One region of the Endozoicomonas sp. ALE010 genome, then DNA from elsewhere that is predicted to be linked to it. Evidence: riboswitches for the same ligand, from Rfam matches in the RefSeq annotation. Region 1 holds a riboswitch; the other holds the start of a gene.

Region 1 (6,334 bases):
CAGCTGGAATCATCCGAGCAACTGCTTGAACAAAAGTTGTTTGCCGACTCGCCAGTGTGTAGTGATGAAAAAGTGGTTCTGGATGAGGCTGCATTTCGCTGGGCGATGAACGACGATGCCATGGCAACGGAAAAGCTGGCTGAGGGTATCAGAAAGTTTGCTGAAGATCAGATTAAGCTGGAAAAGCAATTGCTTGATGCATTTCGGGAGGATGTTGCAAAAGCCAAATGAATTTTGCACCACAGAGACACAATGGCACAAAGAAGTCTTTTGCTGACTATGCGCAGCTCCCAGAAAAACTTTGTGTCTCTGTGCCTTTGTGGTTCCTTCTTATTGATTATATTTTCTTGGTTGCCATGGTAATACGGGATATACAGGTGGGCCTGCCCTGGTCATCCTCAATCTTGATCTCCCACACCTGGGTACTGCGGCCGATATGAATGGGGCGTGTTGTGCCGGTCACTTTTCCGGACGTGGCTGACCGAAGATGATTGGCGTTGATTTCCAGGCCAACACAGTAGGCTCCGTCTTCACAGCACAGGTTGGCGGCAATACTGCCCAGTGTTTCAGCGAGAACCACCGAGGCACCACCATGCAGCAGTCCCATGGGCTGAATGGTTCTGCGGTCAACTGGCATGGTGCCCCGGAGAAAGTCGTCTCCTACTTCGGTAATCTCAATACCCAAATGGTCACACATGTTTTCCTTGAATACCGCGGTTTCAGGACTGTAAGGCCTTTTCCAGATGGACATCTTTTTTCCTTTTTCTTTTATTGGCACTGATCATCATATCCGGTTGCGCAAGCCCAGCTGATCCGGGTGAGGTGTCAGGTAGGTTTGTCGTTGAATATATACACTACCATGATTGTCTATGAAATGCCGTAGCATGGTCATCGGGGCAATAAGGGGGATCATTTCCTGACGGTACTCTTCAATCAGCGTCAGCAGCTGCTTTCTCTCTTTGCCATCGACGCTCTTTTTCACATATCCGAGGATATGCATCATGGCATTGGTGTGAGATTTTCGATTGGCCCGTCGTTTCAGGGCGCTCATAAAGCTGCGCAGGTACTCCTCCAGCAGTTCATGCAGATTCGCTTTGCTGCCTTTGGCCACGATTTGGCCAAGTAACTCATACCCCTGGGGATAATGGGCCATGATCATGTACTTGTGAGTAGAATGAAAGTCGACCAGGGCGGCATAAGATGGCTCTGCCATCACGGTTTTCTGCCAACGGTCATAGGCGTAAACCCGGGTGAAAAAATTTTCACAGAGTATCGGGTCGTGCAGCCTGCCTTCTTCTTCTATTGGCAGCAGCGGGTTGCTCTCCATAAATGCCCTGGCATAGGCTCCGGGTGAACTTTCGCCCAGCGGGTGGCCATTTTCATGGTACACCTTGACCCTTGCCATGCCACAGCTGGGGGACTTCTGCATCAGAATATAGCCGCAAATGTGTGATAGCTGATCAGACATATCATGACCATACTGCGTCAGAGCATCCGTTACATCCAGACTGGAATTTTCAGTGCCGACTACCCGGATTTGCAACTGTTTATCGGGTGCAGACGATGAACTTTGGCCGGTAGTTTGTGATGCTTCAGCCAGTTGGCCGACCAGCCGGATGGGCTCTCTGGGGGTTCCCAGCCCGATAGCCATCTCAGGACAGACCGGCTCAAAGTGGAAGAATTTATCCAGCGTGTTGACACAAAAAGACGAGCGTTTGTGCCCACCGTTATAGCGCACTTTATGGCCCAAAAGGCAGGAGCTGATGCCCAGTGTGATCTGTTTTTCAGGCTCAGGTATGGAAACGATAGCCACTTGTTATTCTCCACTTTACATTCGAAATACACGCCCTGGTTAATATCGCCAGTTACTGGCAGTTCCTTTGCCTGTCAGCGGTTGAAAACAGGTATAACTCTACATTGCTGTTAAGGCAAGAGTGATGTGCCTATAACTCTTTCTATCATCTAACTGCCTGTGCAGTAAGGCTTTTTTAATGGATTGCAGTGTCTCATTGGCGAGTCGGTTTTGCCGGTATACAGCACAGATTTTTCCTGCATAAGACGACATTATTATCACAGTCGTACAGGAATTAACCCGACCCGGATCATTCCGAAAGGCCCTGCCCCGAAATTGCAAAACATCACCAGCAGGATATTAACGGTATTGGAATGCCTGATTTGAGGTGGGCATAAGTAGTTAACCAAATGAAATCATATATTTCTGACTAAGTTGTCAGTCACTCTGCGGCGTTGCAACTCCGGTCACATAGCTACGGCTATGCTCCCTACGTTGCGCCTTGCATAGCAACTGCCCACTTAGCCAGAAATATACGATTCCATTTGGCCAACTACTTAGGCTGCTTTCGATAGCGGAGGCATGGAGCCCGGATTTAGCCATCCGTTTCCGGTTTATAGAATCAGGGAACTTTTGACAATCTGCGCACACTAATATAGGGAAAGAAGTTGCACAGCCTGTGAAATCAACATCTGCTCGTAAAAGGTTGCAGTTTCAGGCTCTCTTCGCTTTTGCCTGATCATCAGGTGGTCTGGGTTCAGGTTTTGCCTGATGATCTATTGGCATTCTCTGGTCTGACGAAGGCAGTTGTTTTTCTTGATATTAGTATCAATAAATCAGTCAGTTGTATTCATCGGGTCATCTGATTAATGAGAACTTTCAGATCATCTAACTGTCCAAATGGCGGAGTAATTATTTTGTTGGAGCAAAGTTTCTGGAGACTATTTTACCGTGCTGATTGTTACTGATACGCCCCGTCTGATACTTCGTACCTGGCAGTTACAGGATATCGATGCGTACTCCGCCTTACTGGGCGAAACACCTCCCGGTGCCTCAGATGCCATGGCCACAGAGCCCGCAAGCCTTGCAGAAACCGAGTTGTGGCGCTACCAGGCGGAACTGGATAAATGGGGGTGGTCGCGCTGGGCGGTGGTATTCAAAGAGAATAACCAGCTAATTGGCTATTGTGGCTTTTCTCCCTATGGCAAGCATATTGAGATGAGCTGGCGCTTTTTACCCGCTTACCGCGGACAGGGGCTGGTGCTGGAAGCTGTTGAGGCAGTGACTCAATTCGGCTTTAACCAGCTGGGTATGGAAGAGATTATTTCTTATACAACCCCCACTAATGAGTTTGCCCAGGGCGTTATGCAACAACTGGGGATGACACTTGATCGCTTTGAGGGGTGGAGTACCTGTACGGTTGCCCGTTACCGCATACAGTCACCGATATAAATCATGCGCTGAAAATATTCCGCAGCCACAGTACAATCACTTTAAATAATTTCATTCATTTAAATTTATCCCTCCACTTACAGTCTTTTTGAACTCATGAGCAATAGCAGCAGCGACACCCTGAGTACCTGGGAGCAGAAAATTATCGTCTGGCTACAATCCATGCACCACGACCATGATGACCACTCCCATGACTTTTCCCATTTTCAGCGGGTCTGGAAAACGGCGCAGCAGATCATGGATCTGGAGCAGGTGTCTGTGAATCCACTGGTGGTTCTCGCTGCCTGCTACTTTCACGATATTGTGGTGTTGCCAAAAGATCATCCTGAGAGGTCCAGGGCCTCTTCGCTGGCTGCCATAAAGACCAGAACCTGCCTTGAGGATATGGGGTTTCCTGCTGAGTTGATTGATAACGTCTGTCACTCGGTGGCCAGTCACAGCTATTCTGCGGGCATTGCGCCCGAAACCATTGAAGCCAAAGTGGTTCAGGATGCTGATCGGATGGAGGCTCTGGGAGCTATCGGGCTGGCCCGGGTTTTTTATACATCGGGCCTGCTGCGGCGAAAAATGTTCGACCCCGAAGACCCACTGGCTGAGCACCGGGCCCTTGATGATCGTGAATACGCGCTGGATCATTTCCAGGTGAAGTTGCTGAAGCTGTCTGACACCATGCAGACGTCCGCCGGACGCAGAATGGCAGAGCGGAATTCGGATTACCTCAGGGAATATATGGGCAAGTTGCTTAAAGAGCTGGAAGGGGATTATTCCTGACCCGGTACTACTTTTTCAGTGAGGGTGCCTTTATAATCTTCCCATCTTGTCGGAGTGCGAAAGCTGAGATCGCTGCATTTTATCGGATATATGTGCAGCAAATTCGTTGAACCTGCTCAGGGTAATACCTGCGAAGGGAACAAGAGAAGAGAGTACCGGGTTGCTATCTGGTGGATGGCTGATCACGCTTTTGGCCAATCATGCCTTTAATATCTCAAAGCATTGTTTTGCTTTAAATCAAGCAGCTTCTTGCTAACCTTGACGAGTCAAGCTAGCAAAAACCGTCTATTCCTTTTCTCTGGCCTGAGACACCGGCAAGCCATACCAATAACAATAGATAAGGGATATTCATGGTCGGTAACTCTCAACTTCAGGGTATTCAGATGCGTGCTCCAATTGCTGACAGTCAGTCACTTCTGGTAGAAGCCTGTCGTTCATTTCCTGCTTCACGGAAAATTTACCTTCCCGGCAGCCGCCATGATATTCGTGTGGGCCTGCGGGAAATAACCATTGGGCAGAGACACGGAGAGTACAGTAAGTTATCCACTGAATCTGCCGTTCGGGTGTACGACACATCCGGTCCTTATACTGATCCGGAATACTGCCTGGATCTGCTTAAGGGCCTGCCGCCTATCCGTTCAGAATGGATACGGGCACGAGAAGACTCAGAAGAGTTGAGTGCCCAGTCTTCAACCTATGCATTGCGACGAAAACAGGATATTCAGGTTGAGCCGGTGCGCTTTCAGTCATCTGCCCCCGTCAGATGTGCCCTGTCTGGAAGAAATGTGACTCAGCTCCATTATGCCAGGCAGGGAATAATCACACCGGAGATGGAATATATCGCCATCAGGGAAAACATGGGAAGGCCTGAAGCAAAGATAACCCCCGAATTTGTTCGTCAGGAGGTGGCAACCGGTCGTGCGGTGATACCCGCGAATATTAACCATCCCGAAGCAGAGCCAATGATTATCGGCCGTAACTTTCTGGTGAAGGTTAATGCCAATATTGGTAATTCACCGGTGACGTCTACCATAGAGGAAGAAGTTGAAAAACTGCTCTGGGCAACCCGCTGGGGGGCCGATACGGTGATGGATCTTTCCACCGGTAAACATATCCATGAAACCCGGGAGTGGATTATCAGAAACTCACCGGTACCGATTGGCACCGTGCCTATTTATCAAACACTGGAGAAAGTAAACGGCAAGGTAGCGGATCTTAATTGGGAGGTGATGAAGGACACCTTGATTGAGCAGGCAGAGCAGGGGGTAGATTATTTCACCATTCATGCCGGAACGCTGAGAGACCATGTGAAACTGACCACTGATCGGGTGACCGGTATTGTTTCCAGGGGCGGTGGGATTCTCGGGCAGTGGTGTGAAATGCATGACAGCGAAAACTTCCTCTATGAACACTTTGATGAGATCTGCGAGATATGCAAGGCATACGACATTACGCTTTCATTAGGGGATGGGCTGCGCCCGGGATCGGTGGCTGATGCCAACGATGCGGCACAGTTTGCCGAACTGAAAACGTTGGGTGAACTGACAAAGAAAGCCTGGGCACATGATGTGCAGGTGATGATTGAAGGCCCCGGGCATATACCGATGCACCTGATTCAGGAAAATATGGATAAACAGCTGGAGTATTGCCACGAGGCACCCTTTTACACGCTGGGTCCACTGACGACGGATATCGCCCCCGGCTATGACCATATTACTTCCGGGATCGGTGCAGCGATGATTGGCTGGTTTGGTTGTGCAATGCTCTGTTATGTGACACCAAAAGAGCACCTTGGCCTGCCCAATCGTGAGGATGTGAAACAGGGATTGATCGCCTACAAAATTGCTGCCCATGCGGCAGATGTCGCCAAAGGTCATCCGGGGGCACAACTAAGGGATGATGCGCTGTCCCGTGCCCGTTTTGAGTTCCGCTGGGAGGACCAGTTTAACCTGGCCCTGGATCCGGATACCGCAAAAGCCTACCACGACGAAACCCTCCCTCAGGACAGCGCCAAGGATGCGGGTTTCTGTTCCATGTGCGGACCAAACTTCTGCCCAATGCGCATGACGCATGATGTGCGGGAGTTGGAAGAGCCTTCAGCCAATAAAGAGCCCTTAGCCAGTAAAGCGCCCTTAGCCAGTCAAGCGGCTCCGGCAATGGAAAGCCCCTCCTGAATCCTCTCGATCAGCTGCCGGGTCTGGGCAATATCACCCAGTGTTATTCTCAGACCCTTTCGCCCAGTCTGGTCAGACTTTGGGCGAACAAGGATGCCATGGCTGCGCAGGTGCAGCTCAATGACCTCAGGATTATCCGGAAATG
Region 2 (6,334 bases), on a different contig from region 1:
GGTGGCTATCGCAACAAGCAGGTCTTGACGATAGCCGGTGACGTCCATTCCGGATTAAAAATCCAGCATGTAGTCCTTGGTGTTTACCGGAGTTTTCAGCTCTCCAGTCGCTTGCAGATAGTCAGCAAATGCCTGATAACGGCCCGCATCCCTGGCGGCAGGTCGCAGATCAAAACGGGGAATGGTGTCAAACCAGGCGCGGCGGTTCAGTTCATTATCCAGTTTCTCCGGGCTGTAATCCCTGAAGATCTCCCAGGATTTTTCCGGGTTATTCACAATATATTGAGTGCCCAGTTCAATCGCCCTGAGAAAACGACGAATGGCGTCTTTATCGTGCTGCTTGCTGTTGGCGATAAAAATCAGTTCATCGTAAGGCGGGATATTGTTTTCCTCGTAATAGAACATACGGCCCTTACGCCCTTCAATCGCCAGCTGATTCAGTTCGAAGTTACGATACGCGCCCATGATGGCATCCACCCGGCCACTCATCAGGGAAGAGGAGAGGTTCCAGCCCACATTGACCAGTTTTACATCCCCGGCACCAAACCCGTAGGGTGCAAACAGCGTGTCCAGAATGGCATTCTCTATGCCGCCAATATTCAAACCGATGGTTTTACCTTTCATATCCTTCAGGGATTTGATCGGGCTGTCATCCAGAACCAGCAGGCCGTCCAGGGGGGTGGCCACCAGGGTTCCGGCCCAGGCAAGGGGAAGGCCGTTGGCTACTCCGTGAATCATGCTGGGCTGATAGTAAACGGCAAGGTCCACCTTTTCTGCCGCCACCAGTTTGGGAGGAAGGTTGGGGTCTGCCGGTTCCTGAATAGTCACCGTAAGCCCCTGGTCTGCAAAGTAGCCATTCTGCCGGGCAATGATGATGGGGCCGTGATCCGGGTTGACAAACCATTCCAGCATCAGGGTCAGCTCTTTCAGCTCCCTGGCCGGTGCGGTGCTGGATACCTGACTGGCGCTGGCCTGCAGGCTGACGGACAGCAGCCATGCCATTGCCCATAAAAAAGTGTGTTGCATCAGTTTATTCATTTCTTATTCCTGGGAAGTCTCCGGTTGCCACGGAATGAGTCTGCGTAAAACACGGTCGGTCGTGTAGTAAAGGGTCACGGAACAGAAGGCCAGCACGGTGAGCGCAGCAAACATCTGGTCAGTCCAGAGTCGTGCATTGGCCTGAAGCATGAGATAGCCAAGGCCAGCGCTGGAGCCAACCCACTCCCCGACAACGGCACCAATCGGTGCCACCACAACGGCTACCCGCAGCCCGGAAGCCAGGGCTGGCAGTGCCGCAGGCCAGCGGATATGGCGCAGAATGGCCAGCCGGCTGCCGCCCATGGTCTGGGCCATATCCAGCCAGCCCTGGTGGGTATGGCGCAGTCCGTCATAACAACAGGTGGCCACGGGGAAAAAGATCACCAGAATGGTCATCACCACTTTCGACGTCAGGCCGTAACCAAACCAGAGCATCAATATCGGTGCGAGCGCAAAGACCGGAATGGCCTGGGTAATCAACAATGGCGGTAAGAGCCAGGGTCTTAACACGGTAAAATAGACCAGCACCAGCGCCAGAATAATACCCAGCAGAACACCAAGTAACAGACCCAGCAGCATTTCACTGAGGGTAACCAGCGTGTGTTCCCACAGCAGGCTGGCATTGTCTACCATGCTGTTGGCCACCGCTAACGGACCGGGAAGGATGTAGGATGGCATCTCAAAGGCCATCACCAGGGTATGCCAGAGCACCAGCAGGCCAATAAGAACCACAAAGGGTTTGACGGAGTCTTTCATTCTTTATGGCACTCCAGCCTGTTCATCAAACGACTCATGACGTAAACGATCCAGCAGTTTGCCCTGTAAGGCCAGCAGGTCATTATCATCCAGTGAGCGGGGTGTCTTGCCCGGTGGCGTAATGGCATCCGTCAGTCGGGCCGGGTGCCCCCTCAGGTGATAAACCTCATGGCCAAGGCGCAGGGCTTCCAGGGGATCGTGGGTGATTAACAGCACCGTACGGTTCTGTAACAGCTCACAGGCCAGATCCTGTAAATTCAGCCGGGTGATGGCATCCAGTGCGCCGAAGGGTTCGTCCATTAATACCAGTGGCCGGTTTTCCATCAGCGTCCTGGCCAGTGCTACCCGCTGGCGCTGACCGCCGGACAGGTGCTGGGGCAGAACGTCGGCTTTTGCGCTCAGGCCTGCCTTTTCCAGAATGGACATGGCCTGGTCCCGAACCTCGGCTGACAAGAGTGGACGACGGGTGAACACATCGGTCAGATTGCGGCGCAGGCGCTGCCCCAGGGTGATATTGTCCAGTACCGAAAACCAGGGCAGCAGCAGGTCCTGCTGCGCCATCCAGGCGATTCGGTGATGAACCGAAAAGCCGTCCTGACAAACCACTTCCCCCGTTGTCTCGCCCGCAGGCAGACCGGCAATCAGACGCAGCAGACTGGTTTTGCCCACCCCGCTGCCGCCCAGAAGGCAGGTCCACTGGCCGCCTTTAAGGGTCAGGTTGAGGTCGGTAAAAACACAGTGGTTGCCAAATCTCAGGCTGGCCCGGCGGATAATCACATCAAACATGCGTTGCGGTATTCTCTATGACCAGGTTCGGTAAAAGTGATGGACCGGGCCATGGCCAGAACCGATGTTCAAATGGTCAGCATGGCCAATGGCACCGGCAATGTACTCCTTGGCAGAGCGCACGGCGTCGATCAAAGGGTAATCCCTGGCCAGCAAGGCGGTGACAGCAGACGACAGTGTACAGCCTGTCCCATGGGTATTTCGGGTTGCCACCCAGGGAGACTCAAGTTGGTGCAGGGTGTTACCGTCATGGAACAGATCAACAGCCTGATTATTGCCCTGGTCTGAGGTAAGGTGGCCGCCTTTCAGCAATACTGCACTGGCTCCCAGGGCCATCAACGGGTCAATCATGGCGACCATGGCTGCCATTGACTCAGGTCGGGGGCAGTTCAGCAGAACCGCTGCTTCCGGCAGGTTGGGGGTAATCAGGGTGGCTTTGGGAATCAGTTTGCGACGCAGGTTATCGATGGCGGCTTCCTGAAGCAGAACATCACCGCTGGTGGCCACCATCACCGGGTCAACCACCAGGTATTTCGGCTGGTAATCACTGACCGCGCGGGCAACCGCATCAATCACTTCAGGCTGGCTCAGCATGCCCACCTTGGCGGCAGAAATGTTCAGGTCGGAAAAGACCGAGTCCAGCTGCTCCCGGACAAAGGCGGGTGAGACATCAAAAATACCCTGAACACCCACCGTGTTCTGTGCGGTCAGCGCAGTGATCACACTGCAGCCGTAGGCACCAAGGGCTGAGAAGGTTTTCAGGTCTGCCTGAATGCCGGCACCACCGCCACTGTCAGAACCGGCAATGGTCAATGCGATGGGTGTAGAAGACATAAGCTCGCGCCGCTCCACAAGAGAAACTCCATATCATTAGGACTGGCGGGAACAACGGGCGGGGTGTTGCGGCTCCTGTCGGGGCAATAAACTGCATTGATTAACAGGCATGCACGATGGTCAGTACATAAGGGGTTTAGCAGTTCTCAGACCCGTCGGTTTCCTACGCCAGCATTATCTGGTTCAGGTTCAATGGGTGTATCTCAGTTCTGCCATCACTGGCAGAACACCCCAACCAACACCGGCGGAGTCTAGGGGGTTTGCCAAAGGCTGTCCAGCGATTGAGTGAATTGGTGCTTATCCGGTCTTACGGACCAACCAGAAATAAAGCGAGTAGGGCAGGTGACGCAGAAGCCCCAGGATGGCGGCAAACATGCGCGGGAAGCGAATCTCGAACTGCCGCCCCTTCATCCCTTTGACGATGACCTCCGCCGCTTTATCCACCTCCATCAGAAAAGGCATGGGGAACCGGTTCTTGCTGGTCAATGGTGTTTTGACAAAACCCGGGTTGATCACTTTGATATCAATACCCTCTTGCCAGAGCTCTGAGTTCAGGGATTCCGCCATATTGATTAACGCCGCCTTGCTGGCACCATAGCCTGCTGCTTTGGGCAGGCCTCGATAGCCTGCCAGCGACGCATTAATGGCAATCACCCCTTTACCCTGTTTTTTCATGGCAGCGATCAGTGGCTCAAGGCAGTGGCAGACACCCATCAGATTCAGCTCCATCTGTTGGCGCACTACATTGCTGGTAAACTCCGCAGCAGGTGAAGCGATATAGGTACCGGCATTTAAAATCGCCTGGTCAACGGCACCATGATGATCAATGATTTTGTTGACCGTCTCATTTACGGCCGTTTGATCCGTCACATCCAGCGGATAGGGAACGATCCTGCCCGGCAGTTCCTCTGATTGCCTGGCCAGTGCTGCCAGCCGATCCTCATTTCGGGCACTGGCCGCTACGGTCATTCCTTCCCGGGCCAGGGCAATGGCAACGGCTTCGCCAATGCCCTGGCTGGCTCCGGTGATCCAGACCACCGGAGCATTAGAAGGCGCTGTATCCTGAGTAGAATTCATATCTGCTGCCTTTATGGTTTTTCTTCTGGCCCGGGTTTTTCAAAGGCGACCGTCAACGTACCCAGCTTGATCCCCCATTTGCTCATGGTGGCGACATTCAGTAAAACGCCATCTTCTTGCAGGAACATCCAGTCATCAAAGGTCACCACCCACTCCCGGCCACGGATGGGCAGACGCATCTGGTATTTGAAGTTAAAGGCATTGCCGGCACTGCGACCAATGGCCTGGCCAACGACATCTCCGGCGGTTCCCAGGTACTGTCCGTCACCCATAATGTTGACCTTCCAGATACGGGTTGACTCGTTACCATCGGAATAGATGAAGCGTTCATCCAGAGTCAGTACACCGTCTTTGACTTCTCCGGTCATCAACACCTTGAACCGCTGTTGAACATTGCCGAACCGGTCCTGAAACATGCCCCAGGCAACGGTTTCCCCGGCAAAGTAGTGTTCAATTTTCAGACTTGGTTCACTAGCTGCATAATCTTCAATATTCATGGCTGAGCACCCCGTCAGCATAAACAGTAGGGTCAGGAGCCAGGCCCGTCCCGACGTCCAATCTTTTATTGTTGTTAACGCGACTCGCATGATGCGGCCTCCCCTGACACAGGTTTGGTGAGTTTGTAGAGGCAAACATCAATACTCCTGAATTGGAAACCGGTCGTGCAGTAATCCAGGTAAAATTGCCACAGGCGTTTAAAGCGCTGATCAAATCCGAGCTGTTCAATGGCAGGCCAGGCCGAAAGAAAAAGCCGTTTCCATTCATCCAGCGTTCTTGCATAGTCGAGACCGAAAGAGAGGGTATTGGTTATGGCCAAACCGGCCTTTTTGGCCTGCTCTTGCATCACCCTGTCACAGGGCAACATACCGCCAGGGAAGATGTAGCGCTGAATAAAGTCAACACCGCGGCGATACTCCTCGAAACGGGCGTCGTCAATCAGAATGGCCTGGATAACGGCGGAACCTCCGGGTTTCAGGCTGCGGTACAGTTTTTCAAAATAGACCGGCCAGTGCTCTTCACCCACGGCCTCAATCATTTCGATGGAAACGATACGATCATACTGCTCATGGATATCCCGGTAATCCGTAAGACTGAACTGATGGGACTGGTTGTCCGACATCTGTTGCGCATAGGCCAGCTGTTCCTGCGACAGTGTTATCCCTTTGTATGCGCCCTGGTGCCGCTGATTCAGCGCCCGGGCAAAGCCGCCCCAGCCACAGCCTATCTCAAGCACGGAATGCCCCGGACGAAGCTCAAGCCAGTCGATAATGGTGTTGTACTTATTGCCCTGTGCGGTTTCCAGGTCCTCATGCTCATCAAAATAGAGGGCGCTTGAATAGGTCATGGTCGGGTCAAGCCATAGCTGGTAAAAGTCGTTGCCCAGGTCATAATGCGCGGCAATATTGCGACGGCTGCCGGAGCGACTGTTACGGCGTATTTTGTGCAACACCCGGTTAAACAGATTGCTGAACCAGTTGGCAGTCATCACCTCCTGCAGATTGTCTTCATTGGCCATGGCCCAGTCGGTCAGCGCTTTCAGGTCCGGAGAGCTCCAGTCGCCATTAATAAACGACTCTGACCAGCCCAGTAACCCCTGGCTGCCTTGCTGGATTAACCCCACCGGATTATGGATATGCAGACAGGGGATGGGTGTACCTGACCGGAACTGCCCCACCATCACACTTTCGTTGCCATCAATGCGCAGCTCAATTCTGCTCACCCCCGCCTTGACCAATCGTTTTTCCAGCCAGGAGAGTACATTTCTCAGCGCAGGGAACCAGGGTTTGCTGGTGATCTCCGTGGAGCTGGTTGAGTTCATGGTTTCTTCCCCCTGTTCGCTGTA

The links. A riboswitch is a leader RNA that binds a small molecule or an ion and turns the genes downstream of it on or off. The one in region 1 is predicted to bind thiamine pyrophosphate.
Region 2: another riboswitch for thiamine pyrophosphate. It lies ahead of thiD (bifunctional hydroxymethylpyrimidine kinase/phosphomethylpyrimidine kinase); the one in region 1 lies ahead of thiC (phosphomethylpyrimidine synthase ThiC).

Annotation. Positions count from the first base shown of each region.
Region 1 is NZ_JBLYNV010000057.1:4,225-10,558, reverse strand. Features, by position in the region: gene tal (transaldolase) at 1-231, shown strand, start outside; gene ACO6UY_RS19250 (hotdog fold thioesterase) at 338-751, opposite strand; gene ACO6UY_RS19245 (YbgA family protein) at 785-1,813, opposite strand; gene ACO6UY_RS19240 (GNAT family N-acetyltransferase) at 2,744-3,244, shown strand; gene ACO6UY_RS19235 (phosphohydrolase) at 3,341-4,015, shown strand; TPP riboswitch at 4,056-4,171, shown strand; gene thiC (phosphomethylpyrimidine synthase ThiC) at 4,366-6,189, shown strand; gene ACO6UY_RS19225 (pyridoxal phosphate-dependent aminotransferase) at 6,156-6,334, opposite strand, start outside.
Region 2 is NZ_JBLYNV010000014.1:58,832-65,165, reverse strand. Features, by position in the region: gene ACO6UY_RS08420 (ABC transporter substrate-binding protein) at 55-1,038, opposite strand; gene ACO6UY_RS08415 (ABC transporter permease) at 1,042-1,794, opposite strand; gene ACO6UY_RS08410 (ABC transporter ATP-binding protein) at 1,798-2,580, opposite strand; gene thiD (bifunctional hydroxymethylpyrimidine kinase/phosphomethylpyrimidine kinase) at 2,596-3,414, opposite strand; TPP riboswitch at 3,558-3,658, opposite strand; gene ACO6UY_RS08400 (SDR family NAD(P)-dependent oxidoreductase) at 3,712-4,491, opposite strand; gene ACO6UY_RS08395 (DUF3833 domain-containing protein) at 4,503-5,078, opposite strand; gene ACO6UY_RS08390 (class I SAM-dependent methyltransferase) at 5,063-6,310, opposite strand; gene ACO6UY_RS08385 (DUF1365 domain-containing protein) at 6,307-6,334, opposite strand, start outside.